Regions from separate parts of the Streptomyces sp. NPDC004327 genome, predicted to be linked through region 3. Evidence: riboswitches for the same ligand, from Rfam matches in the RefSeq annotation. Region 3 holds a riboswitch; each other region holds the start of a gene.
The links. A riboswitch is a leader RNA that binds a small molecule or an ion and turns the genes downstream of it on or off. The one in region 3 is predicted to bind cyclic di-AMP.
Positions count from the first base shown of each region.

Region 1: linked by a shared signal. The riboswitch ahead of ACFYU9_RS23800 (M23 family metallopeptidase) and the one ahead of ACFYU9_RS29580 (M23 family metallopeptidase) in region 3 are both predicted to bind cyclic di-AMP.
Region 2: linked by a shared signal. The riboswitch ahead of ACFYU9_RS00370 (transglycosylase SLT domain-containing protein) and the one ahead of ACFYU9_RS29580 (M23 family metallopeptidase) in region 3 are both predicted to bind cyclic di-AMP.
Region 4: linked by a shared signal. The riboswitch ahead of ACFYU9_RS14755 (C40 family peptidase) and the one ahead of ACFYU9_RS29580 (M23 family metallopeptidase) in region 3 are both predicted to bind cyclic di-AMP.

Region 1 covers NZ_JBIAME010000006.1:643,643-650,866, forward strand. The annotation lists gene ACFYU9_RS23780 (hypothetical protein) at 1-277, shown strand, start outside; gene ACFYU9_RS23785 (PLP-dependent cysteine synthase family protein) at 377-1,420, shown strand; gene ACFYU9_RS23790 (MFS transporter) at 1,417-2,670, shown strand; gene ACFYU9_RS23795 (PP2C family protein-serine/threonine phosphatase) at 2,737-3,957, shown strand; cyclic di-AMP (ydaO/yuaA leader) riboswitch at 4,169-4,315, shown strand; gene ACFYU9_RS23800 (M23 family metallopeptidase) at 4,327-5,412, shown strand; gene ACFYU9_RS23805 (aldo/keto reductase) at 5,537-6,484, shown strand; gene ACFYU9_RS23810 (PrsW family intramembrane metalloprotease) at 6,650-7,224, opposite strand, start outside.
Region 2 covers NZ_JBIAME010000001.1:85,201-92,424, forward strand. The annotation lists gene ACFYU9_RS00365 (aminotransferase class I/II-fold pyridoxal phosphate-dependent enzyme) at 1-1,708, opposite strand, end outside; cyclic di-AMP (ydaO/yuaA leader) riboswitch at 2,034-2,224, shown strand; gene ACFYU9_RS00370 (transglycosylase SLT domain-containing protein) at 2,229-3,041, shown strand; gene thpR (RNA 2',3'-cyclic phosphodiesterase) at 3,122-3,721, shown strand; gene ACFYU9_RS00380 (cytochrome P450) at 3,853-5,151, shown strand; gene ACFYU9_RS00385 (ABC transporter ATP-binding protein) at 5,265-7,097, shown strand; gene ACFYU9_RS00390 (ABC transporter substrate-binding protein) at 7,087-7,224, opposite strand, start outside.
Region 3 covers NZ_JBIAME010000009.1:316,549-323,772, forward strand. The annotation lists gene ACFYU9_RS29565 (GNAT family N-acetyltransferase) at 100-3,021, opposite strand; gene ACFYU9_RS29570 (HPr family phosphocarrier protein) at 3,113-3,394, shown strand; gene ACFYU9_RS29575 (GntR family transcriptional regulator) at 3,608-4,291, opposite strand; gene ACFYU9_RS29580 (M23 family metallopeptidase) at 4,453-5,223, opposite strand; cyclic di-AMP (ydaO/yuaA leader) riboswitch at 5,236-5,400, opposite strand; gene ACFYU9_RS29585 (M16 family metallopeptidase) at 5,596-6,963, opposite strand; gene ACFYU9_RS29590 (M16 family metallopeptidase) at 6,990-7,224, opposite strand, start outside.
Region 4 covers NZ_JBIAME010000004.1:99,178-106,401, reverse strand. The annotation lists gene ACFYU9_RS14765 (ATP-dependent Clp protease proteolytic subunit) at 1-611, shown strand, start outside; gene ACFYU9_RS14760 (hypothetical protein) at 615-920, shown strand; cyclic di-AMP (ydaO/yuaA leader) riboswitch at 1,236-1,433, shown strand; gene ACFYU9_RS14755 (C40 family peptidase) at 1,437-1,913, shown strand; gene ACFYU9_RS14750 (ATP-binding protein) at 2,012-2,452, opposite strand; gene ACFYU9_RS14745 (8-amino-7-oxononanoate synthase) at 2,617-3,813, opposite strand; gene bioB (biotin synthase BioB) at 3,956-5,215, shown strand; gene ACFYU9_RS14735 (adenosylmethionine--8-amino-7-oxononanoate transaminase) at 5,208-6,488, shown strand; gene bioD (dethiobiotin synthase) at 6,586-7,224, shown strand, end outside.

The sequences.
Region 1 (7,224 bases), on a different contig from region 3:
CCTGCCCCTCGCCGCCGACACCGCCGGCACCAGCGTCGAAGCGCCCCTGCCCGCGCACGGCTGCGAGCGGCCCGGTGAGGGCTGGTCGTTCGACGCGCACCTGCCCGCGCAGGTCACGGGGACACAGCTGTCCGCGCCGAGCGCCGGCGGCGCCGTCCTCGTCCCGCACGACGAGGTGTTCCCCGCGCACCCGCGGGCGCGCTGCGTCCGCGACAGAGCGGGCCCCGGCCCCGAGCCCGGCAGCCTGCTCGTCACCCTCGGAGTGAACCGGAACTGAGCCGGGTCCCGTACGCGCCCCGCGTACCCGCACCCGACCTCGGCTCCTTCCGCATGCCCCCATGCGGGCATGCGCCCACTCCAAGGGACGCGAACCCCCATGACACTCCCTGCCAACCCCGCCAACCTGTTCTCCGTCGCCGAGCAGACCGTCGGCAACACCCCGGTGCTGTGGACGGACGACGGCTACTGGGCCAAGCTCGAAGGCTTCAACTTCGGCGGCATCAAGGACCGCGCCGCGCTCTACATGGTCGAGCAGGCCCGCCGCCGCGGCGAGCTGCGGCCCGGCGCCCCGATCGTCGAGTCCACCTCCGGCACCCTGGGCCTCGGCCTGGCGCTCGCCGGGATCCTGCACGGCCACCCGGTGCACGTCGTCACCGACCCCGGCCTGGAGCCGATCGTCGAGCGGATGCTCGTCGCGCACGGCGCCCAGGTGCACGTCGTGCCCGAGCCGTCCCCGGCCGGCGGCTGGCAGCAGGCCCGGATGGACCGGGTCGCCGAGCTGCTCCTCGCGCTCCCCGGGGCCTGGTGGCCGAACCAGTACGGGAACCCCGACAACCAGCGGGCGTACGGCGCACTCGCCACCGAACTGTCCGAACAGCTGGACCGGATCGACGTGCTGGTCTGCGCGGTCGGCACCGGCGGCCACTCCGCCGGCATCTCCCGCGCGCTGCGCGCCACCAGCAGCCCCGCGCTGGAACTCGTCGGCGTCGACTCGGTGAACTCCACCGTCTTCGGCCTGCCGGCCGGACCGCGCCTGATGCGCGGCCTCGGCTCCTCGATCCACCCGGCCAACGTCGACCACGCCGCCTTCGACGAGGTCCACTGGGTGGCCCCGGCGGAATCGGTGCGGGCGGCCCGCCGGCTCGCCGCCCGGCAGTTCGCGACGGGCGGCTGGAGCGTCGGCGCGGTCGCGCTGGTCGCCGGCTGGCTGGCCCGCACCCGGCCGCGCGGCACCCGGATCGCGGCCGTCTTCCCCGACGGGCCGCAGCGCTACTTCGACACGGTCTTCAACGACGAGTACTGCGCGGCGCACGGGCTGCTCGACGGCCCCGTGCGGGAGGAGCCGGCGGCGTACGCGGAGGGCGAGCCGGTCACCGGCTGGACCCGCCGTCAGCTGACCCGCGAGGAGCCGGTCCGTTGAGCGCGACGACGGTGCCCGCCCGGGGCGGGATCTGGAAGCAGAGCCGGAGCTTCGACCCGGCCGTGCGGCTGCTCTTCCTCAACCAGCTCACCATCAACCTCGGCTTCTACATGCTGATGCCGTACCTGGCGGCCCATCTGGCCGACGGCCTCGGCATGGCGGCCTGGGCGGTCGGTCTCGTGCTCGGCGCGCGCAACCTGTCGCAGCAGGGCATGTTCCTGGTCGGCGGCGCGCTCGCCGACCGGCTCGGCTTCAAGCCGCTGATCGTCGCCGGCTGCGCGCTGCGGACGGCCGGCTTCGGGGCGCTCGCGTTCGCGCAGTCGCTGCCCTGGCTGATCGCCGCGTCGCTGGCGACGGGCCTGGCGGGCGCGCTGTTCAACCCGGCGGTGCGGGCCTATGTCGCGGCGGAGGCGGGGGAGCGGCGCGTGGAGGCGTTCGCGCTGTTCAACGCCTACTACCAGGCGGGCATCCTGTTCGGGCCGCTCGTCGGGGTGGCGCTGACCGGGGTGTCGTTCCGGCTGACGTGCGTGGTGGCCGCGGTGCTGTTCGCCGGGCTCACCGTCGTCCAGCTGCGGCATCTGCCCGTACGGCGCAAGGCGGCCGAGGAGGCCGCCTCGTCGGAGGGGGCGGCGCAGGGGCAGTTCCGGTCGGCGCTGGCCAACCGCACCTTCTGGCTGTTCTCGCTGGCCATGACCGGCTCGTACGTGCTGTCCTTCCAGGTCTATCTGGCGCTGCCGCTCGCGGCCGACGGGACGGCGGCGACCACGGCCCTGTTCGTGGTGTCGGCGCTGGTCGCGCTGGCCGGGCAGCTGCGGATCACCGCCTGGTGCAAGGCGCGGCTCAGCCGCGAGCGGTGCCTGGTGCTCGGGCTCGGGCTGATGGGGGCGGCGTTCCTGGTGCCGGCGGCGCTCGGTCGCTCGCTGCCGGCGCTCCTCGCGTGCGCGGCGGTCCTGGCGGTGGCGAACGCGGTGCTCTACCCGTACGAGATGGACACGGTCGTCGCGCTGTCCCGGGGGCGCTGGGTGGCCACCCACTACGGGCTCTACAACACCGTCTGCGGGATCGGCATCACGCTCGGGAACCTGGGCACGGGCGCCCTGCTCGACGTGACCGGCTGGTCGGCGGCGCCCTGGCTGGTGCTCTGCGCGGTCGGCCTCGGGTGCGCGGCGGCCATGGCGGCGCTCGCGCGCGGCGGGCGGCTCGCCGTACGCCAACCGGCCGAGGAGGAGTCGCCGAGCCGGGCCGGCTGACCGCACCCTGGGGAGGGCGCGGGTACGTCCGCGGCCCGGACCCGGGACCAGGGAGCGGAGCACAGCGTGGCGCGAGCGGCGGTGCGGCGCGGGCCGGGGGACGACACCCCCGGCCCCGACCCCGGCCCGTACCGGGGCGCCCGCACGTTCATCCGCGCGCTGCCGCCCCTGCTGATCGTGGGCGGGGTGCTCTACGACCTGGCGACCCCGCCCACCTTCACGGCGGCGCCGCTGTTCTCGGCGGCGCCGCTGATCGCCGCGCCGTTCTTCTCGACCCTGATCACGCTGCTCACCGGCGTCGCCGCGGTGCTCGCCAGCATCGGCCTGCACTTCTACAACGGGACCGTGGACGAGATCCCCTCGCTCACGGAGACGCTGACCGTGGTGACGGTCGCGGCGCTCGGTCTGCTGATCAACCGGGTGGTGCGGCGCAGCGGCGAACGGCTCGCCTCGGCGCGGGAGATCGCGGAGACCGCGCAGCGGGCGGTGCTTCCTGCGCCCGCCGGGCGGATCGGCGGGCTGCGGATCGCGGCCCGGTACGAGGCGGCGCGCGCGGACGCCTTCATCGGCGGCGACCTGTTCGCCGTGCAGGACACCCCGCACGGGGTCCGGCTCGTGGTCGGCGACGTGCGGGGCAAGGGGCTGGAGGCCGTGGAGGCGGTCACGGTCCTCATCGGCGCCTTCCGGGAGGCGGCCGAGCAGGAGGCGAGCCTGGAGGGCGTGGCGGCGCGGCTCGACCGGGCGCTGGCACGGGAGGCCACGCGGCGGGAGGGCCTGGACGCCGTCGAGGGGTTCACGACGGCGGTGCTCGCCGAGTTCCCGGGCGGTCACGGAGGTGTCGTACGGGTGGTGAACCGCGGGCATCCCGAGCCGCTGCTGCTGTACGAGGACGGGGGCGTGGCGCTGCTGCGGCCGAGCGAGGCGGCGCTGCCGCTGGGGATGGGCGACCTGGCGGCGTGGCCGGACCGGGTGGACGAGACGCCGTTCCCGGCGGGCGCGACCCTGCTGTTCTACACGGACGGCCTGTCGGAGGCGCGGGACGCGGGCGGTGTCTTCTACGACCCGGCGGTGCGGCTCGTGGGGCGGCTCTTCCCGGGGCCGGAGGAGCTGCTGGACGCGCTGGTGGCGGACGTGCGCCGGCACACGGGCGGGGACTCCACGGACGACATGGCGCTGCTCGCGGTGAGCCGGCCGGCGGTGGGGCGGCCGGAGTCGCGGCGGACGATGCCGGTGGTGCCGCCGGAAGGCCCGCCGATTGTCCCGCCTGGCGATCCCGAGGGCTCATGACGGGGTGTAGTCGATGGATCTCCCTCCGATAACAATTGACGGAATGTCAGACTCCTCTTGTGACCTGAGCTTTTTCTGAAGGGGTCTCAACTCGGGCGATTCCCTCTCAATTCAGTGAATGATCAAGAGGAACAGCTTGGAATCGAGTGCCCGTGTCTATTAACGTTCGATAACGCAGCGCGGTCGTCCCAGCCGTCGCAAGAGGCGGCACCGTGCGCACGCGCCGAATCCCGCAAGGGAACCGGGGAACCACCACTTGGGGTGAATCGGGCCCCGCCGCACCCGTGCGGCACGCCCGTAGGAGACCTTCCTGCTCCGAACCCGTCAGCTAACCCGGTAGGCGAGAAGGAAGGAAAGGAGAGCGCCTCCGTGGCCTCCAACACCCCCGCTCCGCATACCCCCTTCGCCTCCTACGACGCCCCTGGCGCGGGTGGCACGGACGGGGCGGCCGAGGAGTGGAACCCCACCGAGGACTCCCTGCGGGCCCAGAGCCGTTCCGGCGGGCGCCACCGCGTGGTCAAGCAGCGCTCCAACTTCGCCCGCTCCTCCACCGTCCTCGGCGTCGGTGTCATCGCCGCCGTCGGCGCCGGCGGCCTCGCCTCCGCGCAGGCCAAGCCGCCCGTCTCGATCGCCCTGCCCGACCTGCCGGACGTCCACCTGCCCGACGCGAGCGAACTCCCCGGCGTCGGCGCGCTGATCGGCCACGACGACAACGGCGACAATGCCGACACCGCGGGCAACGGCAACACCCAGCCGCTCACCGCCGTCACCTACACCGCCGGCGAGGGCGACACCGCCGGCGCCGAGCAGACGAAGACGGCCGCCGACGCCGGCGAGGCCCTGCGCGCCCGCATCCTCCAGCAGGCCGAGCAGCAGCAGGCCGTCGCCGACGCCGCCGAGAAGGCGAAGGCGGAGAAGGCCGCCGCCGAGAAGGCGGCCGCGGAGGCCGCCGCCAAGGCCACCGCCGCGGAGAAGGCCGCCGCCGAGGCGAAGAAGAAGGCCGAGGCGGAGGCCGCGGCGAAGGCCGAGGCCGAGCGCCTGGCCAAGCTCGCCGCCAGCTTCTCGCTGCCGACCTCCTCGTACACGATCACCTCGACCTACGGCGAGGCCGGCTCGATGTGGTCCTCCGGCTACCACACCGGCCTGGACTTCGCCGCGCCCACCGGCACCCCGGTCAAGGCCGTCCACAGCGGCACCGTGAAGTCGGCCGGCTGGTCCGGCTCCTACGGCTACCGGATCGTCCTGGAGCTCGAGGACGGCACCGAGGTCTGGTACTGCCACCTCTCCTCGATGACGGTCTCCGTCGGCCAGTCCGTCGGCACCGCCGACACCATCGGCCGCGTCGGCGCCACCGGCAACGTCACCGGCCCCCACCTCCACCTGGAGGTCCACACGGGGTCGGGCGACCGCGTGGACCCGGGCGCCTGGCTGCGCTCGAAGGGCCTCAGCTACTGACCTCCCGCGGCGCCCGCCTCCGGCCACCGGCCGGGGGCGGGCGCCGGCGTGTTCGGCCGGCGCCTCGCCGTGACGGGCCCGGGCGGCCGGAATAGGCCCGGTGGCGTGGAGGGTTGATCAATCCATGACTTCTCTTCGCCGACTGGGCGACTCCGACCTGCACGTCTTCCCGCTCGCCCTCGGTGGCAACGTCTTCGGCTGGAGCGCCGACGAGGCGCAGTCCTTCGCCGTCCTCGACGCCTACGCCGCCGCGGGCGGCAATTTCGTCGACACCGCCGACGTCTACTCGGAGTGGGCCGAGGGCCACGAGGGCGGCGAGTCCGAGACCGTCATCGGCCGCTGGCTCGCCTCCCGCGGCAACCGCTCCGACGTCCTCGTCGCCACCAAGGTCGGCGCCCACTCCCGCTACAAGGGCCTGAGCGCCCCGACGATCAAGGCCGGCGCGGAGGAGTCGCTGCGCCGCCTCGGCACCGACTACATCGACCTCTACTACACGCACTTCGACGACGAGTCCGTGCCCGTCGAGGAGATCGTCACCGCCCTCGACCAGCTGGTGAAGGACGGCAAGGTGCGCGCCGTCGCCGCCTCCAACATCTCCCCCGAGCGGCTGCGCGCCTCCCTCGACTTCGCCGAGGCCGAGGGCCTCGCCCGCTATGTCGCCCTCCAGCCGCACTACAACCTGGTCTCCCGGGAGACCTACGAGGGCCCGCTCATGGACACCGTGGCGCAGGCCGGCCTCGCGGCCGTGCCGTACTTCGGGCTCGCGGCCGGCTTCCTCACCGGCAAGTACCGACCCGGCAGGACCGTCGACAGCGTCCGCGCCCCGCGGGTCGCCGAGCTCGTCGAATCCGAGCGCGGCGGGCGGGTGCTCGCCGCCCTGGACGCCGTCGCCGAGGCCCATGACGCCGAGGTCGCCTCCGTCGCCCTCGCCTGGCTGGCCGCCCGCCCGACCGTCGTCGCCCCGATCGCCTCGGCGCGCACGGTCGAGCAGCTCCCGGCGCTGCTCGCGTCCACCGAGCTGAAGCTGACGGAGGCCGAGCTGGCCGCCCTCACGGAGGCGTCGGCGCTGTAGGGGCGTCTTGCCGATCAGGCCGGATCGGGGTCGGACAGACCTCAGGAGCCGAGTGCCGAGCCCGAGCGCCGAGTGCCGGGCGGAGCAGTCGGGGCCGGGGTCGCCGGCCCTGGGCCCAGGGCCGGGGTCGCCGGCCGGCCCGAGGCGGCCGGGGGAGCGGGTGCTCTAGCTGCGGTACGGGTTGTAGCCGCCGTAGTCCAGGTACTGCGGCGGCGCCCACACCCGGCCCGTCGCCCGTGCCGCGTACGACAGCGCGGGCGAGGCGACCGCCCGGCGCTGCCACAGGTGGTGCAGCAGCTCCTGCTCGCGGGCCGCGAAGTCCGGCACGGCCTGGCCGCGCCGGGCCCGGTGCCGCAGGAAGGCCAGCGTCGTCGCGAACGCCTCGTACTCGCCGACGGCCTGCGCGGCCGGCTTGCCGTGGCTGCGGGCGGCGAAGTTGCGGGCCATCGAGCGGGCCCGCATGGAGGAGAGCGCGAGCGGTTCGTCGGGGGCGAGCCAGCCGGCCGAGGCATAGGCCGGCAGCTCGCCGGATATCGTGCGCAGCTCCTTCTGCCGGCTCCATATCGCGAGCCAGGTCAGCAGGGCGAAGACCGGCACCATGAACATCCCGTAGACCAGCACGAACGCCAGCGGGTGGAAGCTCGCCGAGCCGTTCCACAGCGCGTGCATGCCCATCGCGAGGAGCAGACCGGCCAGCGGCAGCAGCACCAGGCGGATCCGGCGGGCCCGGGCGGCGGCCG
Region 2 (7,224 bases), on a different contig from region 3:
TCAGCGTCTTGTGCGTCGAGTGCGTGGCGTAGGCGCGGATCCTGACCCGGTCCGGGTCGGGGAGCAGCCGCTCGTGCACCAGCTCCTCGTCGGTCATGCCCTGGATCCGCTCGCGGTGCGCCTCGTACTCCGCGCGGTACTCCGCCGTGCCGAAGCGCTCGGCGAGCGCGGCCGCGGACGCCATCGCGGTCCGCTGCCGGTACACCGGGTGGAAGCGGGCGAAGGCGAACCAGGCCTCGTCCCACAGGAACACCAGGTCGGGCTTGATCGCCAGGCACTCGGTCATCACCCGCTGGACGTCGTAGACGACGCCGTCGAAGGTGCAGTTGGTGAGCGAGATGAGCCGGACCTTGTCGAGCCGGCCCTCGCGCCGGTACGTGAGCAGCGTGCGCTTGATGTCGGCCAGCGGGATCGCGCCGTACATGGCGTACGCGTCGAGCGAGTAGCTGTCGAGGTAGGCGACGTGGGATCCGGCCATCACCTGCGCGTAGTGGTGCGATTTGTGGCAGTTGCGGTCGACCAGGACCACGTCGCCCGGCGCCACCAGCGACTGCGTGACGATCTTGTTGGCGGTGGAGGTGCCGTTGGTGACGAAGTACGTCCGCCGCGAGCCGAAGGCGCGCGCGGCCAGGTCCTGCGCCTCCTTGATCGGGCCGTGCGGCTCCAGGAGCGAGTCGAGGCCGCCGGAGGTCGCCGAGGTCTCGGCGAGGAAGAGGTTCAGCCCGTAGAAGTTGGCCATGTCGTGGATCCACGGCGAGTGGACCACCGAGTTGCCGCGGGAGACCGGCAGCGCGTGGAAGACGCCGGCCGGCTTGCGCGCGTACTGCAGCAGGGCCGAGTAGAACGGCGTCCGGTAGCGCTTGCCGATCCCGCGCAGGATCGTCAGGTGCAGGTCGAGGACGTCCTCCTGCTGGAGGAAGACCGAGTCGAAGTCGCGCCCGATCTCGGTGGCCAGCTGCTCGACCGAGGCCTGCTCGACCAGATAGAGGTCGAGTTCGGGCCGCTCGTGCCGCACCGCCGTCGCCAGCGTCCTCGCCCGCTCCGCCGCCGTGAAGAAGTCGATGTCCGGGACGTCGAGCGCGGGCACCAGGTCGTCGAGCAGCGACAGGTCGAGCGCGGACCGGCCGCGGAGGTCGGGCCGGACGACGACCGCCTGGATCCACGGGTTGACCAGGACCGCGACCATGGCGTCGACGAAGCTCGGCACCGCGACGATGTCGTAGACGAAGGGGTCCTCCCGGCGGCGCAGCGCGCGCAGGTCCCGGGCGATCCGGGCCTGCTCGGCCTCGGAGAGGTCGGCCACCACCAGCACGTCGAACCGGGGCCGGGTGTCGACGGCGGCCTCCGCCTCCACCGCGTCGGCGGCCGGCGCCTCGGTCCCCGAGACCGCCGTCACCGACAGCGGCACGTCGCCGATCAGGCTGCGTCCGATCCGCTCCGCCTCCCGGCTGAGCTCCAGGTACGAGTCGGGCACCGCGAGCGCGCGCAGCTTCGCCGCCGCCTGCCGGCCGGGACGGCTCAGGTAATACGTGAGCACGTCGGCGTCCGCGAGGCCGCGCTCCAGGGCCGCCTGCCCCTCGCTCTGCTCGACGGGGTCGAGGTTCGGCATCGCCAGATGGCGCGCGCTGTCCGCGATCGACCACCAGAGGTCGGTGAGCAGCTGCGAAACGCTGTTGTAGGCGGAGACGGCGGGCTTCGAGGGGTCCATGAGGGCGATGCTAGGTGGGGGTGCATTATCCCGCAAACCGGACGATATTCCCGCATTCTCTTCAAATGACGAAATGCGGATGAGGTGCCCTATGAGGGCATTTGGCGGATAAGGCGGACCAGGGGTGGGGAGGGTGATTCGGGTCACGGCCCGCCCGGCCCGCCCGATGCTGGTGCGGCGTCAAGTCCGTACTCCCGGAAAAGGATTGGCGAATCGGCCCCGGTCAAGCGGAATGATCCTTTTGTGTTTCCGTGAAAGGTCATTTTCGGTTCGCCAATTCCGTCTTGTATTCGCCGTTTGTTTTCGCATACGGTCACGCCGCAACCGGACGGAAACGCCGAATCCTGCCACCGCCCGGAAACCGCACTCACCACACTCGTCCGGCAGGAGCGGGGGACCCAGGTTTGCCGCCGGTCCCGGGATTCCGGGGCGGCTAGGGGTGAAGCCGTGCTGCGCACGGCCGGGCATCTCCTGCCCGAACCCGACAGCTCACCTCGCAGGCGGAGGAGAGGAATTCGCCATGCGTGGACACGGTAAGCACCGACGTACCCAGCGCACCCCGCTCGCCCGCGGTCTCGCCCTCGCCGGGATCACCGGCAGCGCCGCTCTCGCCCTGCCGCTGGCCGGGGCCACCGGCGCCGTGGCGGCCGTGCCGCAGGCGGCACACACCGTCGCAGTCGAAAAGGCCGTGACCCAGCCGGCCGTAATCAAGGCCGTTCAGGCGGGCCCGGTCCGCTATTCCGTGATCGCCGGGGACTCGCTTTCCGCTATCGCCCGGAAGTACTCCGTCAAGGGCGGCTGGCAGAAGATCTACCAGGACAACCGCCGGGCCATCGGCCAGGACCCCCGGCTCATCCGGCCCGGTCTGACGATCACCGTCGACCCCACGTCCGCGAAGGCCCCGACGGCTCCGCGCTTCACCGGCACCGGCGCGAGCGCCACGGGCACCGTGGTCCAGGCCGCCGCCCCGGCCGCCGCCAAGGCCGCGACGACCGCCTCGACGGGCACGTACGCGAACAACCTCGACGGATGGATCCGCCAGGCCCTCGACGTCATGTCCCGCAACGGCATCCCCGGCAGCTACGACGGCATCTACCGCAACGTCATGCGCGAGTCCTCGGGCAACCCGCAGGCCATCAACAACTGGGACTCCAACGCCGTCGCCGGCACCCCGTCCAAGGGCCTGCTCCAGGTGATCGACCCCACCTTCCAGGCCTACCACGTGGCCGGCACCGCCAACGACCCCTACGACCCGGTCGCCAACATCGCCGCGGCCTGCAACTACGCCGCCGCCAAGTACGGCTCCATCGACAACGTCTTCGGCGCGTACTGAGCCTGCGTCCGAGGACGCCACCGCGTACCGCCCGGCCCCCGAATGGACCGGGCGGTACGAAAAGAGGTACGAAGGCCTGCGTGAAGGATCAACCTCAGGAGCACGCGAACCCCCGGGAGGCGACCGTCCGGGTGTTCATCGCCCTGGCACCGCCCGACGAGGCCAAGGACGAGCTGGCGCGCGAGCTGCGGCCCGCGTACGAGGCGTACCCGGCCCTGAGGCAGAACCGCATCGAGGACTGGCACATCACGCTGGCCTTCCTCGGCGAGCTCCCCGTCGCCGCCGTCCCGCCGCTGCGGCCGCCGCTCGCGGAGCTCGCCGCCGCCCGCCGGCCGCTGGACCTCGCCCTGCGCGGCGGCGGGCACTTCGACGGGCGCGTGCTGTGGAGCGGCATCGCCGGCGACCTCGACGGGCTGCACCGCCTCGCCGCGGACGTCCGCGCCGTCGTGAAGGCGCGCGGCATCCCCTTCGAGGACCGGCCGCTGCGCCCGCACCTCACCCTCGCCCGGGCCCGCCGCGGTGACACGGCCTCGGTGGCCGAGGTCGCCGCCGCTCTCGCCGGCTTCGCCGGCCGGCCCTGGCGGACCGAGCGCCTGCACCTGGTCGGCAGCAACTTCGGACGCGGCCCCGGGCCGATCCGCTACCGCGACATCGAGTCCTGGCCCCTCGGCGGTCCCTAGGGCCTGTCCGGCGGCCGGGCGACCGGGTCGCGCCGGGGCCGAAAACGACGGGTGTCGCCCCGCGCGGCCGCTCTCCTACAGTGCGTGATGCACCGGTCCCGCCGAACGGCCCGCCGAATCAGGAGCAGCCCGTGGTCGTCCCCCAGCGCGAAGAGTCCCGCGACGTGCCCGAGCTGGACGCCGCCGCCGTCGAACGATGGCGGACCGGCGGCGGACTCCTGATCGACCTCTTCGCGCAGGCCCGCGACACACACGGCCCGGTCGCCGCCGTACGGCTCGGGGACCGGCCCACCGTGGTGGTGAGCGGCGCCGAGGCGGTACGGCAGGTGCTCGCCGTGCGCCCGGACGTCTACGTGAAGCGCTCGCACCGCGCCCGGGTGCTCGTCGGCGACGGCGTGCTCTCCGCGACCGGCGAGGCCTGGCAGCGCCAGCGCCGCATGCTCCAGGCCCAGTTCACCGGGCGCGGGATGCGCCGCTACGAGCAGCGGATCGCCGCCGCGGCGCGGACCACCGCGGCACGCTGGGACGCGTACGCCCGCACGGGCGAGCTCTTCGACCTCGGCGAGGAGATGCGGCGCTTCGCCCTGGACACCGTCTGGCGCTCGCTCACCGGACACGCCCTCGACGACGCGACCGACCGCGAACTGGCCGCCGTCCCACAGGTGGTGGCCGCGCTGCCGAGCCTGCCCGCCGACGGCGCGAGTGCCCAGCGGGCCGTCGCCGCCGAGCTGGCCAGGATCGACGCGGTGGCGCACCGCGCCGTCGCCGCCGCCCGCGACGGCGGCCCGGGCCCCGAGGGGCCGGGCCTGCTGCGCGTCCTCGTCGAGGCGGCGGACACCCACCCCGAGTACACCGACCGGCTGATCCGCGACGAACTCGTCACGCTGCTGCTCGCCGGCCACGAGACCACCGCCACCACCCTCACCTGGCTGCATCTGCTCCTCGACCGCCACCCCGGGGAACGGGCACGGGCGCTCGCCGCCGGACCCGAGGGCTCACCCGAACGGCAGCGGGCGATCGCCGCGCTCGTCCACGAGACGCTGCGCCTCTATCCGTCCGCGTGGATCCTGCCGCGCTGGGCGGCCGCGGACGACGTGCTCGACGGGTACGCGGTGGCGGCCGGCACCGACATCGTCGTCTGCCCCTACCTCACCCACCGCGACCCGGAACTCTGGGACGATCCCGAGGAGTTCGCCCCGTCCCGGTTCACCGTGCCGGGCCGGCGCCCCGCCCACCCGGGCGGCTACTTCCCGTTCGGCGTCGGCCCGCGCGCCTGCCTGGGCGCGCAGTTCGCCCTCCGCGAGACCGTCGCGCTCCTCGAACTCCTGCTCCCGGCGCACGCCCCGCGCTTCCGGTCGGTCCCCGAACGCGCCGCCTATGGCATCACCGTACGGCCCGACGGCCCCACCCCTGCCGTCCTGGCTGGTTAGCGACCCTCCCGCAGGCCGCGGCGGACCGCCGGGCGAAAAACGCGTGGACCGCGCGGGCGGCGTCGCGGGAGACTGCGGACCCTCTCCAGTCGGTCCGACAAAGCAGGGTTGTGATGGGATTGTCTGAATCGAGCGGCAGTACGCCGGGCAAAGGCGCGGTACTGCTCGCCCTCCGCCACTACGGACGCGAGCTGGCCCGGCTCCGTCGCATGACCGTGCCCGCGATGCTGCTCCCGCCGCTCGGCAACATCGGCATCAGCTACCTCGCGCCGCTGATCGTCGCCAAACTCGTCGCCCGGATCGCCGACGGCGGCACCGGCGGCGCGGGCTGGACCGGCGCCATGCTGCCGTACGTCCTCGGCATCGCCGGCGTGCTGCTGTTCTCCGAGGCCCTGTGGCGCGTCGGACTGCACTTCCTGAACCGCGTCGACGCGCTCGGCATCGAGCACCTCACCGTCGTCGGAATGGACGAACTCCTCGCCAAGGACGCCACGTTCTTCCACGACAACTTCGCCGGCTCGCTGACCAAGCGGGTCATCGGTTTCGGCAAGTGCTTCGAGGAGTTCGTCGACACCCTCACCTTCAACGTGCTCGGCAGCTTCGTGCCGCTCGGCTTCGCCTGCGTGGTGCTGTGGACGTACGAACCCCTGCTCGTCGTCGGCCTGTTGGCGATGATCGCCGTCACCGCCCTCGGCGTGACCCCGCTGATCCGCCGCCGCCAGGCCCTGGTCGCCACGCGCGAGGCGGCCATCGCCCGGGTGTCCGGCCATGTCGCCGACAGCCTGGGGAACATGGACACGGTACGGGCCTTCGCCGCCGAGCGGCGCGAGGCCGCCGAGAACCGCTCCCGCCTCGCCGAGGCGCGCCGGGCCACGCTGCGCTCCTGGGACTACGGCAACCTGCGCGTCGACACGCTCGTGGCACCCATGTCCGTGCTCACCAACGTCATCGGCCTGGTCCTCGCCCTCGCCCTCGGCGCCGCCGACCACGGCGTGGAGGCGGTCGTCGTCGCCTTCACCTACTACGGCAACGCGACCCGCATCATGTTCGAGTTCAACCAGATCTACCGCCGTCTGGAGAGCTCCATGACGGAGGCGGCGCAGTTCACCGAACTGCTCCTGGAGCCGCCGGCCGTGACCGACCCGGAGACGCCCGAGCCGCTGCGCTCGCGCGCCGGCGACGTCCGCTTCGAGAAGGTGGGCTTCACCCACGGCGGCGGCAAGCCGCTCTTCGAGGGCCTCGACCTGGACGTCCCCGCCGGCACCAGGATCGGCCTGGTCGGCCGGTCCGGCGGCGGCAAGACCACGCTCACCCGGCTGCTCCTGCGCATGAACGACGTCGACGCCGGCCGGATCCTCGTCGCCGGCCAGGACATCAGCCGGATGACCCAGTCCGACCTGCGCGGCCTCATCGCGTACGTGCCGCAGGAACCGGCCATGTTCCACCGCAGCCTGCGGGAGAACATCGCCTTCGCCCGGCCGGGCGCCACCGACGCCGAGATCCGGCGGGCGGCCGAGGCGGCACACGTCACGGAGTTCGCGGACGCGCTGCCGGACGGCTTCGACACCATGGTGGGGGAGCGCGGCGTGAAGCTCTCCGGCGGCCAGCGCCAGCGGGTCGCACTCGCCCGGGCCATCCTGCGCGACGCGCCGATCCTGCTGCTCGACGAGGCCACCAGCGCCCTGGACTCGGAGAGCGAGATCCTCGTCCAGGACGCGCTGTGGCGGCTCATGGAGGGCCGTACCGCGCTCGTCGTGGCCCACCGGCTCAGCACCGTCGCCGGCATGGACCAGCTCGTGGTCCTCGACCGCGGACGGATCGTCGAACAGGGCAGCCACCAGGAGCTCCTCGACGCCGACGGCGCCTACGCCAAGCTGTGGCAGCACCAGTCCGGCGGCTTCCTCGACGAGACCCGGGCGGGGGCGGACGCGCTGCCTACGACGTGACGCCGAGGGCCTGCAGGTCGACCATGCCGTACGCCTGGCTGACGTACACGTTGGTGAGCCGCGGGTTGCGGTAGTTCAGCGTCTTGTTGGCGGCGACCGGCAGGTAGTAGGCCCCGTCGGTGAGCTT
Region 3 (7,224 bases):
CCGTCAAGAGGTGGTTCCGTCGATCGGCGGTTCCGTCGATCGGCGGTTCGGTCGATCGGCGGTTCGGTCGATCGGTGGTTCCGTCGGGAGCCCGGCCCGTCAGTAGCTGGGCAGGCGGCGCGGGCCGAGGTCGGTGGTGGGCGCGGGCGGGGCGAGGCGGAGGGTCGCGCCGAGGACGGAGAGGCCGCGGGGGGCGACGACGACGGGTTCGAAGGAGACGGCGACGACTTCGGGGTGGTCGTCGACCAGCCGGGAGACGCGGAGCAGCAGCTCTTCGAGGGCGGGGGTGTCGACGGGGGCGGAGCCGCGCCAGCCGAAGAGGAGCGGCGCGGTGCGGATGGAGCGGACGAGCTCGGCCGCGTCCCGGTCGGTGGCGGGGACGAGCCGGTGGGCCATGTCGCCGAGGAGTTCGGAGGCGGCTCCGGCCAGGCCGAAGGAGAGCACGGCGCCGACCGCCGGGTCGATCGCGGCGCGCACGACGGTGTCGACACCGCGCGGCACCATCGCCTGGACGACCGGCTGGAGCTCCTCGGGCTTGCCGAGGGCTTCGGTGAGCTCGGCGTAGGCGGTGCGCAGCTGTCCCTCGGTCGCGAGGTCGAGGCGTACGCCGCCGAGGTCGGGGCGGTGGCGCAGATGGGGCGCGGTCGTCTTGAGGGCGACCGGGAAGCCGAGGCGGGCGGCGGCGCGGACGGCGTCGTCGGGGGTGGGCGCGGGCAGGGTGGGGCGGACCTCGATCCCGTACCGGCCGAGCAGCTCGGCGGTCTCGTCGGCGCCGAGGGTGACGCCGCGGGCGTCGGCGGCGCGCTCGGCGAGGACCCGTTCGATCAGGGCGGCGGCCCCGGCCTCGTCGATCCGCTCGAACTCGGGCACCCGGCCGGGGTCGGCGGCGGACTGGCGGCGCCACTGGGCGTAGCGGACGGCTTCGGCGAGGGCGCGGACGGCGCGCTCGGCGGCGGGATAGGCGGGGATGGCGCGGGGCGCGGGCGCCGCCGGGACCTCGGCCGGTTCCGGGGCGGGAGGGGCGGCCGGGGCATGGGCCGGTTCCGGGGCGGCCGGGGCATCGGGGGCGGCCGGGGCGTCGGGAGCCACGGGGGTGGGCTCGGCTGCCGCTGCCGGTCTCGTGGCTCTCGGCGGGCGGGTGCGGGTGGCGGCGGACAGCGCCTCGGCGAGGGCGCCCATCTCGACGTGGACGACGACGACGGGCTTGGCCGGTCCGGGTGCGGCCGCGACGGCGGAGCGCAGGGCCGCGGCGAGGACCTGGCCGTCGCCGGACTCGGTGGCCCCGTTCTCCCCCACCCAGGGGATGGCGGTGACGACGACGGCGTCGCAGGCGTCGTCGGCGAGGGCCGCGGCGAGCGCGGCGCGGAAGTCGTCGGGGGTGGCGCCGGTGGTCAGGTCGAGGGGGCGGAGCGGGCGCAGGCCCTCGGTGAGGCAGGCGTCGTAGGCGAGCAGGCCGAGGGACTCGGAGTTGCCGAGGATGGCGACCCGGGGCCCTTCGGGCAGCGGCTGGTCGGCGAGGAGCAGTCCGGCGTCGACGAGCTCGGTGATGGTGTCGACGCGGATGACCCCGGCCTCCCGCAGCAGCGCGGAGACCGTGGCGTACGGGATACGGGTGACGGGGACGCGGTGTCCGGGCGGGGCGCTGCCGCTGTGGCGGGCGCCCTTGACGACCACGACGGGCTTGACCGCGGCGGTGCGGCGGGCCAGCCGGGTGAACTTCCGCGGGTTGCCGATCGACTCCAGGTAGAGCAGGACGACGTCGGTGGCGGGGTCGTCGTACCAGTGCTGGAGGAGGTCGTTGCCGGAGACGTCGGCGCGGTTGCCGGCGGAGATGAAGGAGGAGACCCCGGCGCCGTGCCGGTGCAGGCCGGCGAGCAGGGCGATGCCGATGGCGCCGGACTGGGCGAAGAGCCCGATGCGCCCGGCGGCCGGCATCTGCGGGGCGAGGGAGGCGTTCAGCCGGACGGCGTCGGCCGTGTTGATGATCCCGAAGGCGTTGGGGCCGATGATCCGCATGCCGTACGAGCGGGCCTGGCGCACCAGCGCGCGCTGGCGCTCGCGGCCCTCCGCGCCGCTCTCCGCATATCCGGCCGAGAGCACGACGAGGCCGCGCACGCCGTGCTCACCGCAGTCGGCCACGGCGTCGGGGACCCGCTCGGCGGGGACGGCGACGACGGCGAGGTCGACCGGCTCGCCGATGTCGGCGACGGACCGGAAGGCGGGCACGCCCTCCAGCTCGTGCCGCCCGTCCCCCAGGGCGGCGTTGACGGCGTGGACGCGGCCGGTGAAGCCGCTGTCGAGGAGGTTGCGCAGCACGGTCCGGCCGACGCCGCCGGGGGCGCGGCCGGCGCCGATCACGGCGACGGACCCGGGGGTGAGGAGGCGCTGCACGGAGCGGGCCTCGGCGCGCTGTTCGCGGGCGCGCTGGACGGCGAGGGAGCGGTCGGTGGGCTCCAGGTCGAGGTGGAGGCGGACGGCGCCGTCCTCGAAGCTGCGCTTCTGGGTGTAGCCGGCGTCCGTGAACACCTTGATCATCTTGGTGTTGGCGGGCAGCACCTCGGCGGCGAACCGCCGGATCCCGCGCTCGCGCGCGACGGCCGCGATGTGCTCCAGCAGGGCGGAGGCGACCCCGCGCCCCTGGTGCGCGTCCTGGACCAGGAAGGCGACCTCGGCCTCGTCGGCGGGGAAGGAGGCCGGGCGGCCGTCGGGGCTGATCCGGTCGTAGCGCACGGTGGCGATGAACTCGCCGCCGACGGTCGCGGCGAGGCCGACCCGGTCCACGAAGTCGTGGTGGGTGAAGCGGTGGACGTCCTTGGCGGACAGCCGCGGGTAGGGCGCGAAGAAGCGGTAGTACTTCGACTCGTCCGACACCTGCTCGTAGAAGCTGACCAGACGCTCGGCGTCGTCGGAGGTGATGGGGCGGATGCGCGCGGTGCCGCCGTCGCGCAGGACCACGTCCGCTTCCCAGTGGTCGGGGTACGCGTGCTCCGGCTGTTCGGGCTGTTCCGACGCGCTCTGCATGGGGAAAGCGTACGGCCGGGGTACGACAGTGGCACCGGTCGTGTGTGAGAGACTGGTCTAGACAACCGCTGAATGTTGAAGGGCTACCACCATGGCTGAGCGCCGCGTCAACGTCGGCTGGGCCGAGGGCCTGCACGCCCGCCCCGCCTCCATCTTCGTCCGTGCCGCCACGGCCTCCGGCGTCCCCGTGACGATCGCCAAGGCCGACGGCAACCCGGTCAACGCCGCGTCGATGCTCGCGGTGCTGGGCCTGGGCGCGCAGGGCGGCGAGGAGATCGTGCTGGCGTCCGACGCCGACGGCGCCGAGGTGGCGCTGGACCGCCTCGCGAAGCTGGTCGCCGAGGGTCTCGACGAGCTCCCCGAGACCGTCTGACCCGTCACCGTCCGCCTCGTCGCCTCCCCGACGACGGATCACAGAGAGCCGCGCCCCCGGTCATCCGGCGGGCGCGGCTCTTTTTCAGCGCCGCGGACGCCGCCACGGAAATCCGGGAATCCGGATTCGCCGCACGGAATTCATTCTGGCGGTTTCGGGCAGCATGAAAAAGGGCCTGCCGAATTGCCCGCCTCTTTGTATACGGTGGGCTCGTTAATTCCGTGCTCCCGCATTGTTTACGGCATGTTGCGAAACCCTCACACGCGCCCGCTCCGGGCGTTTCAGACGGAGCCGCGGCGCCGCGCGCTCCACGTGCAGCGCGGTGAGGGCCCGGGCACGTTCGGCGTCGCCGCGCGCGACGGCGTCCACGATGGCGCCGTGCTCGGCCCAGGAGTCCGCGGGCCGGTCGGCCGGCTCGGCCGCGTACATCCAGGCGATCTTGTGCCGCAGCTGGGTGAGCAGCGCGGTGAGCGGCGGGCTGCCGGACGCCTGCGCCAGGGTCTCGTGGAACCAGCCGTCGAGCGCACGCAGGTCCTCGCTCCGGCCGTGCCGGGCCCGCTCCTGCCCCAGCCTGACCAGGCCGCGCAGCACCTTGAGGTGGGCGTCGGTGCGGCGCTGGGCGGCCCGGGCGGCGCCCAGGGGTTCGAGTAGGGAGCGCATGTCGAGGAGGTCGGCGGCCTCCTGCTCGCCGGGTTCGGCGACCTGGGCACCGGCGTGCCTGCGGGTGACGACGAAGCCCTCGGACTCCAGGGTGCGCAGCGCCTCGCGGACCGGGACGCGGGAGACGCCGTAGCGGCGGGCGAGTTGTTCCTCCGTCAGTCTGGCTCCCCGCGCGTACACCCCGGACACGATGTCGTCCCGGATCGCCGTGCATACCGAGTGCGCGGGAATGCGCATGTCCGACCTCCGCTTTTCTCCGCGCGAAACCCCGTCGGGTGGCGCCTGTCCGGCGACTCTATTGCAGGACGCGGGAATTTCCGATGCCGGCCGGTAATTCGGGGACGAAAAAAGCCCCGGCTCGTTCGAGCCGGGGCTTCCTCACGCTGGGCCGGGGGACGTCAGACGTCGACGCCGCGGGCGCGCAGGTACGTGATCGGGTTGATGTCCGAGCCGTACTCGGGGCTGGTGCGGGCCTCGAAGTGGAGGTGCGGGCCCGTGGAGTTGCCGGAGGAGCCGGAGACGCCGATCTGCTCGCCCGGGGTGACCTTCTGGCCGACGTACACGCGGATGGCGGAGAGGTGGCCGTACTGGGTGTACGTGCCGTCGTTCATCCGGATGACGATGTTGTTGCCGTACGCCCCGCCCCAGCCGGCCTCGACGACGGTGCCGGAGCCGACGGAGACGACCGTGGTGCCGTAGGCGGCGTGGAAGTCGATGCCGGAGTGGTGGCCGGAGGACCAGAGCGAGCCGCCGGTGTTGTAGCCGGTGGACACGTACGAGTGGGCGACGGGGGCCTGGAAGGAGTTCAGGCGCTTGCGCTCGGCCTCACGGGCGGCACGCTCCTTGGCCTCGCGGATCTCCTTGGCGCGGGCCTCGGCCTTGCGCTTCGCCTCGGCGGCGGCCTTCACGCGGGCGGCGGCCTCGTAGGCCTCCTTCTCCTGCGCGGCCGCCTGGGCGTCGACGTGCTCGGCGAGGGACTCCTCGGTGATCACCTGGGTGAGACCGGTGTCCTCCAGGGAAGTGCTCTCCGTGTCGGCGGCGAGCGCCGGGGAGGCGAGGGTGCCGATGACGCCGGTGGTCGCGAGGGTCGCCACGCCGGCGATGCCCGCGCCACGGCGCGTCAGACGACTCGGAGCACGATGCTTCCCGGTGGCACGGGTGAACGCCATGTAGTGGCTGATCCTTTCCTTCCCTCTCGCCTACCGGGTTAGCTGACGGGTTCGGAGCAGGAAGGTCTCCTACGGGCCCCTCCGCGTGCGCGAAGGCGTCCGATTCACCCCAGGGACTGCGTATGGGTCCCCGGCTCCCCAGGCTCGCGCCTTGCGGGGACTCGGCGATGACTGTCCGTTTGCCGCGGGCGCGGCGTCGTGCAACGGGCGAACAGTCGCGTCGACGCTAGGCGGATCTTCCGTCAATCACCAAACAGACTCGTGAGTTTGTAAGACATGCCACAGGGCATTCAAGATCATTAGCCGTAATACGGACAAATGGCAAGGACCCTGACGAACCAGGTCGCCAGGGTCCTCGTGACAGCGGCTCAATCAGCCGGTGACCACGGTCACTTCACCGATGCCGAGCGCCCGCACCGGCTCCTCGATCTGCGACGCGTCGCCGACCAGGACGGTGACCAGCCGGTCCACCGGGAAGGCGTTGACCACGGCCGCGGTCGCCTCCACCGTGCCGGTCTCGGCCAGGCGCGCGTACAAGTGCCCCTGGAAGTCGTCCGGGAGGTGCTGCTCGACCTGGTCCGCCAGCGTGGCCGCGACGGAGGCCGCGGTCTCGTACTTCAGCGGGGCGACGCCCACCAGGTTCTGCACGGCCACGTCGCGCTCGGCGTCGTCCAGGCCGTCGGCGGCGAGGGTGCGCAGCACCTTCCACAGGTCGTCGAGCGCCGGGCCGGTGTTGGGCGTGTCCACCGAGCCGCTGATGGCGAGCATCGAGGCACCGTGGCCCGCGCCGTCCGAGCGCAGCACCTGGCTGAACGCGCGCACGCCGTACGTGTAGCCCTTCTCCTCGCGCAGGACGCGGTCCAGGCGGGAGGTGAGGGTGCCGCCGAGGCAGTACGTGCCGAGCACCTGGGCCGGCCAGACGCGGTCGTGGCGGTCGGCGCCGACGCGGCCGATGAGCAGCTGCGTCTGGACCGCCCCCGGGCGGTCCACGATGACGACCCGGCCGGTGTCGTCGGCCGTGATGGGCGGCATGGGGCGGGGCGCGGCGGGCGCGCCGCTCCAGGCGCCGAGGGTCTCGGCGAGCACCTTGTCCAGGTCGACGTCGGTGAGGTCGCCGACGACCACGACGGTGGCCGCGGCCGGCCGCACGTGCGCGTCGTAGAAGGCGCGGACGGCGGCGGCGTCGATCGCCCGGACGGTCTCCTCGGTGCCCTGGCGCGGCCGGGACATCCGCGCGGAGGCCGGGAAGAGCTCCTTGGAGAGCTGCTTGGCGGCGCGGCGGCCCGGGTTGGCCGTCTCGTGCGGGATCTCGTCGAGCCGGTTGTTGACCAGGCGCTCGACCTCGGACTCGGCGAACGCCGGGGCGATCAGCGCCTCGGCGAGCAGGCCGAGGCCCTTGGGCAGCCGGGAGACCGGGACCTCCAGGGAGACCCGGACGCCGGGGTGGTCGGCGTGCGCGTCGAGCGTGGCGCCGCAGCGCTCCAGCTCGGCGGCGTACTCCTCGGCGGAGTGCCGGTCGGTGCCCTCGGACAGCGCCCGGGCCATGATCGTGGCGACGCCGTCGAGGCCCTCGGGCTCGGCGTCCAGCGGGGCGTCGAGGAAGATCTCGACGGCCACCACCTGCTGGCCGGGACGGTGGCAGCGCAGCACGGTCAGGCCGTTGTCGAGCGCGCCGCGCTCCGGGGCCGGGAAGGCCCAGGGCTTGGCGATGCCCGGCTGGGGCTGCGGGTGGAAGTCCATGCTCGTCAAAGACGCGGCAGCGTCGGTCACTGCTCCGCTCCCTCTTCCTCGTCGCTGTCGTCGGCGTCGTCGGCGTCGTCGGCCTGGCTCACGGGCTCGTAGACCAGGACGGCGCGGTTGTCCGGGCGCAGGCGGGTCTTGGCGACCTCCTGCACCTCCTCGGCGGTGATGTCGAGGACCCGGTCGACGGCGGTCAGCGCCAGCTGCGGGTCGCCGAACAGCACCGCGTACCGGCACAGTTCGTCGGCGCGGCCGGCGACG
Region 4 (7,224 bases), on a different contig from region 3:
TTCCGGAGTTCACGGAGCGCACCGGCTCCGGGACCCGCACCCTCGACCCCTACGCGAAGCTCCTGGAGGAGCGGATCGTCTTCCTGGGCACGCCGGTCGACGAGATCGCGGCGGGCGATGTGATCGCCCAGTTCCTGCATCTCGACTACGCGGCCCCGGAGCGGGTGATCAGCCTCTACATCAACTCCCCCGGCGGCTCCGTCAGCGCCATGACCTCGATCTACGACACGATCCGCACGGTCTCGTGCGAGGTGGAGACCATCTGCCTCGGCCAGGCCGTCGGGCCGGCCGCGGTGCTGCTCGCGGCGGGCTCTGCGGGGCGCCGGCTCACGCTGCCGGGTTCCCGGATCGTCCTTCAGCAGCCCTCCCTCGACGAGCCGTTGCAGGGGCAGCCCAGCGATCTGGACGTCCAGGCCCGCGAGCTGCTGCGGCAGCGGGAGCTGATCTCCCGGATGCTCGCCGAGCACACCGGACGGGAGCGGGCCCGGATCGACGCCGACATCGACCGGACCACCGTGTTCGACGCGCCGGGCGCGCTCGCGTACGGCCTGGTGGACCAGGTGGTCCGCAGCCGCCGGGAGTCCGCGGCCGACGGTCACGGGGAGCGGTGAGCCGTGGTCCCGGACCTGCCGCCGCTGCCCGCGCTCACCCGCGCCGAGGGTGAACTCGTCGACGCGTACCTCGAGGTCGTCGATCTGCTCGGGCGGATCAATCCCGCCAGGTCCTCGCACACCTATGGAGCGCTGCGGGCCGCGCAGGCCCTGGTCGGGCGGGCGGCGGCGCTGCGCGAGGCGCTGACGCTGATGCACGCGCGGGGCGAGAGCGAGGTGCACGCGGACACACTCGCCCGCGCGCTGCGGGTGTTGGACGGTGAGCGCCGCGCGGCCCGCGTCACCGTGCCCCGAAGCCCGGTGAGTTGACACGGGGGCGTGTCGTGTCGAGGTCCACTCGGGCCAGCGGGACCGCAGAATCGCTCCCCCGTTCGGCGTAGTCGACGTATCGACATAGAGCTCGGCTATGTTGCGCAACAGGTGTACGCATCTGGCGGAACAGGGCGTTCCACCCCTGGTGGAGGACTCGTCGCGGACATCTCGGACGATCACCAAACCTGACTGTCCACCCGAATGGATCAGTCGTGAGGAGCCTCACATATCGCCGTTTCCACTCGGATTTCGGCCAGGACGTGGGTCAAGATCCCTGTCGACGACAAGCCCCCGCCACCCGAGGCGGGGCGGTCCGGGCGGACGCCGAGTCCTGCCGCCGTCCCGGATGTCTGGTCGACAGGAGTGGATCGGCAGGAGTGGAGGACCCGAGCAGTACGGGACGTCCGGGCCAGTGGGACGTTCCTTGGGGTGAAGCCGCAGCCGCGGCCGGGCATCTTCGCCTGCCCGAACCCGACAGGTCATCCTTCACAGGCGGCTGACGAAGGGTTGCGCATGACTGCGCAGATTCATGTCCCGTCCCTGCTGTCCCGGGCCGGAGCCGTCTCGGCTCTCACTCTCGCCGCCGTCGGCGGCACGCTGCTCGCCCCAGGAGCGGCGCCGGAGGCCCAGGCCGCGAGCTCGTACGCCAACACGGCGCTGAGCATCGCCGCCTCCAAGAAGGGATCGCCCTACCGGTACGGCGCATCAGGCCCCAGCAGGTTCGACTGCTCGGGTCTCACGCTCTACTCGTACAAGAGGGCGGGCAAGACGCTGCCCCGCACCGCGCAGCAGCAGTACAACACCACGCGTCACATCTCGGCGGCGAGCCGCCAGAAGGGGGACCTGGTCTTCTTCCACTCCGGCGGAAGGGTGTACCACGTCGGGATCTACGCGGGTAACAACGCGATCTGGCACTCGCCGAAGACCGGATCGTGGGTGAAGCTGGAACGGATCTGGACCTCCAGAGTCCTCTACGGCCGGGTCCGCTGACCCGCCGGCCGGCCCCGTAGCGGGCCGTCGCAGCGAACCCGCCCCAGCGGGCCCGTTCAGCGGGCCCGTCTCAGCGGACGCGTCTCAGTAGGACCGTCTCAGCCGGGAACCGCCGCCGGCCAGGGCAGCTCGATCCACACGGTCTTGCCGCCCTCGGCCGTCGGCGTCACCGACAGCCGGCCGCCCGCCTCGGCGGCCAGCGAGCGGATGATCATCATGCCGCGCCCGTTGTCCTGCTGGACGGCGGCCGGCAGGCGCTTGGGCCAGCGGGGGTGGCTGTCCGTCACCCCGACGCGCAGCCGCTCGTCCCGGTCGAGCCGGACGTCGACCGTGAAGGTCGGCGACTGCCCGAAGGTGTGCTGGACGGCGTTGGTCGCCAGCTCGGACACGATGAGCCGGACCGCCTCGGCCGTCTCGCTGGCGTCCGCAGCGCCGCCGAGCCCCCAGGAGACGAGCACCTCGGCGACGTACCGCCGGGCGGCGGAGACCGATGCGGGGTCGCTCGGCAGCGTGACGGTTGCTTCCTGGTGGTCTGCCATGGCGACGCTGTCCCTTTCCCCTCCGGGCCGGGCCCGGATTGCGCTTCGCGCCAGAGTGCCACCGATCGTGCCGCCCTGGGCGGCGATCCACCAAGTTATACGGATATCTGTCGCCCGAAGCGGTGAACCGTGCGACGGGCGGCCCGACGGCCGCGTGGCGGTCGCTAGGCGCCCTGCGGAGCGGTCCGCACGATCGTCGTCACCGCGCGCTCGATCTCGGCGTCGGTGAGGTCCGCGCGCGCGGTCAGCCGCAGCCGGGAGATGCCGTCCGGGACCGACGGCGGGCGGAAGCAGCCGACGGCGAGCCCGAGTTCGCGGCAGTCGGCGGCCCAGCCGAGGGCCTCGTTGGGGCCGGGCGCGCGGACCGAGACGACGGCGGCGTCGGGGTGGGCGGCGGTGAGGCCGGCCTCGGTGAGCCGGCGGTGCAGGGTCGTCGCGACCGTACGGGCCCGGGCCGCGAGGCCCGGATCGGCGGCGATCAGCCGCAGGCTCGCCAGCGCGCCGCCCGTCGCCGCCGGGGCGAGGCCGGTGTCGAAGATGAAGGTGCGGGCCGCGTTGACCAGGTGCTCGATCACCCGGGCCGGGCCGAGGACCGCACCGCCCTGGCTGCCCAGCGACTTGGACAGCGTCAGCGTCGCCACCACGTCCGGCGCGCCCGCGAGCCCGGCCCCGTGCGGCGCCCCGCGCCCGCCGTCGCCGAGGACGCCGAAGCCGTGCGCGTCGTCCACGACCAGGCCCGCGCCGTGCTCCCGGCAGGCCGCCGCGAGTTCGGCGAGCGGTGCCCGGTCGCCGTCCACGGAGAAGACGGAGTCGCTGACCACGAGGGCCCGGCGGCCCGGGTGCGCGGCGAGCGTCTTCCCGACGGCCTCCGGGTCGGCGTGCGGCACCACCGCGGTCTCGGCGCGGGCGAGCCGGCAGCCGTCGACGATCGAGGCGTGGTTGGCGGCGTCGGAGACGATCAGCCCGTCGCGGTCGGACAGCGCGGTGAGCGCGGCCAGGTTGGCGGCGTAGCCGGAGGAGAAGACGAGCGCGGCCTCGAATCCGCAGAACTCGGCGAGTTCGCGCTCCAGCCGGGCGTGCAGCCGGGTCGAGCCGGTGACGAGCCGGGAGCCGGTGGCGCCCGCGCCCCAGCGGCGCGCCGCTTCCGCCGCCGCCTCGGTGACCTCCGGGCGGCGGGTGAGGCCCAGGTAGTCGTTGCTCGCGAGGTCGAGCAGCTCGGACTCGGCGGCCCGGGGCCTGAGCGTGCGTACGAGACCGGACTCGGCGCGCTGCCGCGCGGCGGCCCCGGTCCAGTCGAAGGCGGCCCGGCGCGGGTCCGGCGCCTCCCCGGAGGCGGACGGGTCCAGGGCGTACGACGGCATGGCAGATCCTTTTGTAGGCAGCGCACAGACCCTAACCGGCCGCGGCCGAGGTCAGGGTGTGGCCATACACACACCTCAAACGGGGTCGTTTGTTCAGTTCCTCCTTGGCCGCGGGGTGTGCGGTAGGCCAGGATCAGCCCTTATGGACCTGCTGAACACGCTGGTGGAGAAGGGGCTGCGGCGCGAGACGCCGACCCGCGAAGAAGCGCTCGCCGTGCTGGCGACCTCCGACGACGAACTGCTCGATGTGGTGGCCGCGGCCGGCAAGGTGCGCCGCCAGTGGTTCGGCCGCCGGGTGAAGCTCAACTACCTCGTCAACCTGAAGTCCGGGCTCTGCCCCGAGGACTGCTCCTACTGCTCGCAGCGGCTCGGCTCCAAGGCCGAGATCCTCAAGTACACCTGGCTGAAGCCCGAGGAGGCGTCCGAGGCCGCCGCGGCCGGTGTGGCCGGCGGCGCCAAGCGGGTCTGCCTGGTGGCGAGCGGCCGCGGTCCGACGGACCGCGACGTCGACCGGGTCGGCAAGACCATCGAGGCGATCAAGGAGCAGAACGAGGGCGTGGAGGTCTGCGCCTGCCTCGGTCTGCTCTCCGACGGCCAGGCGGAGCGGCTGAAGGAGGCCGGCGCCGACGCGTACAACCACAACCTGAACACGTCCGAGGCCACGTACGCGGGCATCACCAAGACCCACACGTACGCGGACCGGGTGGACACCGTGCAGAAGGCGCACGCCGCCGGTCTGTCGGCCTGCTCGGGTCTGATCGCGGGCATGGGCGAGAGCGACGAGGACCTGGTCGACGTCGTGTTCGCGCTGCGCGAGCTGGACTCCGACTCGGTGCCGGTCAACTTCCTGATCCCCTTCGAGGGCACCCCGCTCGCCAAGGAGTGGAACCTCTCCCCGCAGCGCTGCCTGCGGATCCTCGCGATGGTCCGGTTCGTCTGCCCCGACGTCGAGGTGCGGATCGCCGGCGGCCGTGAGGTGCACCTGCGCTCGATGCAGCCGCTGGCGCTGAACATCGCGAACTCGATCTTCCTCGGCGACTACCTGACCAGCGAGGGCCAGGCCGGCCAGGCCGACCTCGACATGATCGCGGACGCGGGCTTCGAGGTGGAGGGCGCGGGCACGACGACGCTGCCGAAGCACCGCGCGGACGCGCTCGCCGCGGCGGGCGGCGGCTGTGGTTCCCAGGCGTCGGCGGGCTGCGGCTCGCACGAGGCGGCGGAGGGCGCGGGCTGCGGCTCGCACGCCGAGGCCGGCGGCTGCGGTCCGTGCGGCGGTCACGCGCAGGCGGCCCCCTCGGCCGAGCCCGCCGCCGAGCCCGCGAGCGAGGTGCCGGGTGCGCGTCCCGACCTCGTGGCGGTGCGCCGCCGCGGTGCCGGGACGGAGCTCGCCCCGAATGCGTAACGACGAGCTGCTCGCCCTGGACCGGGCGCACGTGTGGCATCCGTACGGGCCCATGCCGGGACGTACGGAGCCGCTGGTCGTCGAGTCCGCGTCGGGTGTCCGGCTCCGCCTCGCCGAACCGGTGCACGGCCAGGCCGAGTTGATCGACGGCATGTCCTCGTGGTGGTCGGCGCTCCACGGCTACAACCACCCCGTCCTCAACGAGGCGGCGCACGGCCAGCTGGACCGGATGAGCCACGTCATGTTCGGCGGGCTCACCCACGAGCCGGCCGTGCGGCTCGCCACCCGCCTGGTCGAGATCACCCCGGAGCCCCTCCAGCACGTCTTCCTCAGCGACTCCGGCTCGGTCTCCGTCGAGGTCGCGGCCAAGATGTGCCTGCAGTACTGGCGCTCGGTGGGCCGGCCCGGCAAGCAGCTCCTGATGACCTGGCGCGGCGGCTACCACGGGGACACCTGGCAGCCGATGTCTCTGTGCGACCCCGAGGGCGGGATGCACGAGCTGTGGTCGGGCGTGCTCCAGCGCCAGGTCTTCGTCGACGCGCCGCCGGTCACGTACGAGGAGTCGTACGCCCGGATGCTGCGGGAGCAGATCGCTCTCCACGCGGACGAGGTCGCCGCGGTGATCGTGGAGCCGGTGGTGCAGAACGCGGGCGGGATGCGGTTCCACCCGCCCGAGTACCTGCGCGTCCTCCGCGAGGCGTGCGACGAGCACGGGGTCCTGCTGATCTTCGACGAGATCGCGACCGGCTTCGGCCGTACGGGCACGCTGTTCGGCGCCGACCAGGCCGGCGTCTCGCCCGATGTGATGTGCGTGGGCAAGGCGCTGACGGGCGGTTACCTGTCGATGGCGGCCACGCTCTGCACGACGGAGATCGCCGAGGGCATCTCGCGCGGCGAGGTTCCCGTCCTGGCGCACGGGCCGACCTTCATGGGCAATCCGCTGGCGTCTGCGGTGGCCTGCGCGTCGATCGACCTGCTGATGTCCCAGGACTGGGCACTGGAGGTCAAGCGCATCGAGACGGGACTCCGCGAGGGGCTCGCCCCCGCCGCGGAACTCCCCGGTGTGCGCGAGGTGCGGGTGCTCGGCGCCATCGGCGTCGTCCAGCTCGACCACGACGTCGACATGGCGGCGGCCACGGAGGCGGCGGTCCGGGCGGGCGTGTGGCTGCGCCCGTTCCGCGACCTGATCTACACGATGCCGCCGTACGTGACGGGCGACGAGGACCTGGCCCGCATCTGCGCGGCGGTCCGCGAGGCGGCGCGGGCGGGCTGAGAGGCCGCAAGGCTCCGGCCGTGCGGGGCTCTCGTCCCGCACGGCCCGGCCCGTCCACGCCCCCGCTCCCCCCTTACGGACAAAGGACAGACATCCCATGAGCATCATCGTCATCACCGGCACCAACACCGAGGTCGGCAAGACCGTCGTGACCGCCGCTCTCGCCGCCACCGCCACTGCCGCCGGGCGTTCCGTCGCCGTCCTCAAGCCCGCTCAGACCGGTGTCGCGCCCGGCGAGCCCGGCGACGCCGACGACGTCGCGCGTCTCTCCGGCGCCGTGACCATCGCTGAACTCGCTCGTTTCCCCGAGCCGTTGGCGCCAGGGACGGCGGCTCGGCGGGCCGGCATGGCGCCGGTGCGGCCGGCCGAGGTCGCCGACGCCGCACGCAAGCTGGCCGAGGAGCACGACCTGGTCCTCGTCGAGGGCGCGGGCGGGCTCCTGGTGCGGTTCGACGAGGAGGGCGGGACGCTCGCCGACGCGGCCGGGCTGCTCGGCGCGCCGGTGCTCGTCGTCGCACAGGCGGGGCTCGGGACGCTCAACATCGCCGAGCTGACGGCGGAGGCGCTGCGGGCGCGCGGGATCGAGCAGCTGGGCGTGGTCGTGGGCAGCTGGCCCGAGGAGCCGGGGCTCGCGGAGCGGTGCAATCTGACGGATCTGCCGGAGGTGGCGGGCGCACCGCTGCTCGGCGTGGTGCCGGCGGGCGTGGGCACGCTGTCCCCGGAGGCGTTCCGGGCG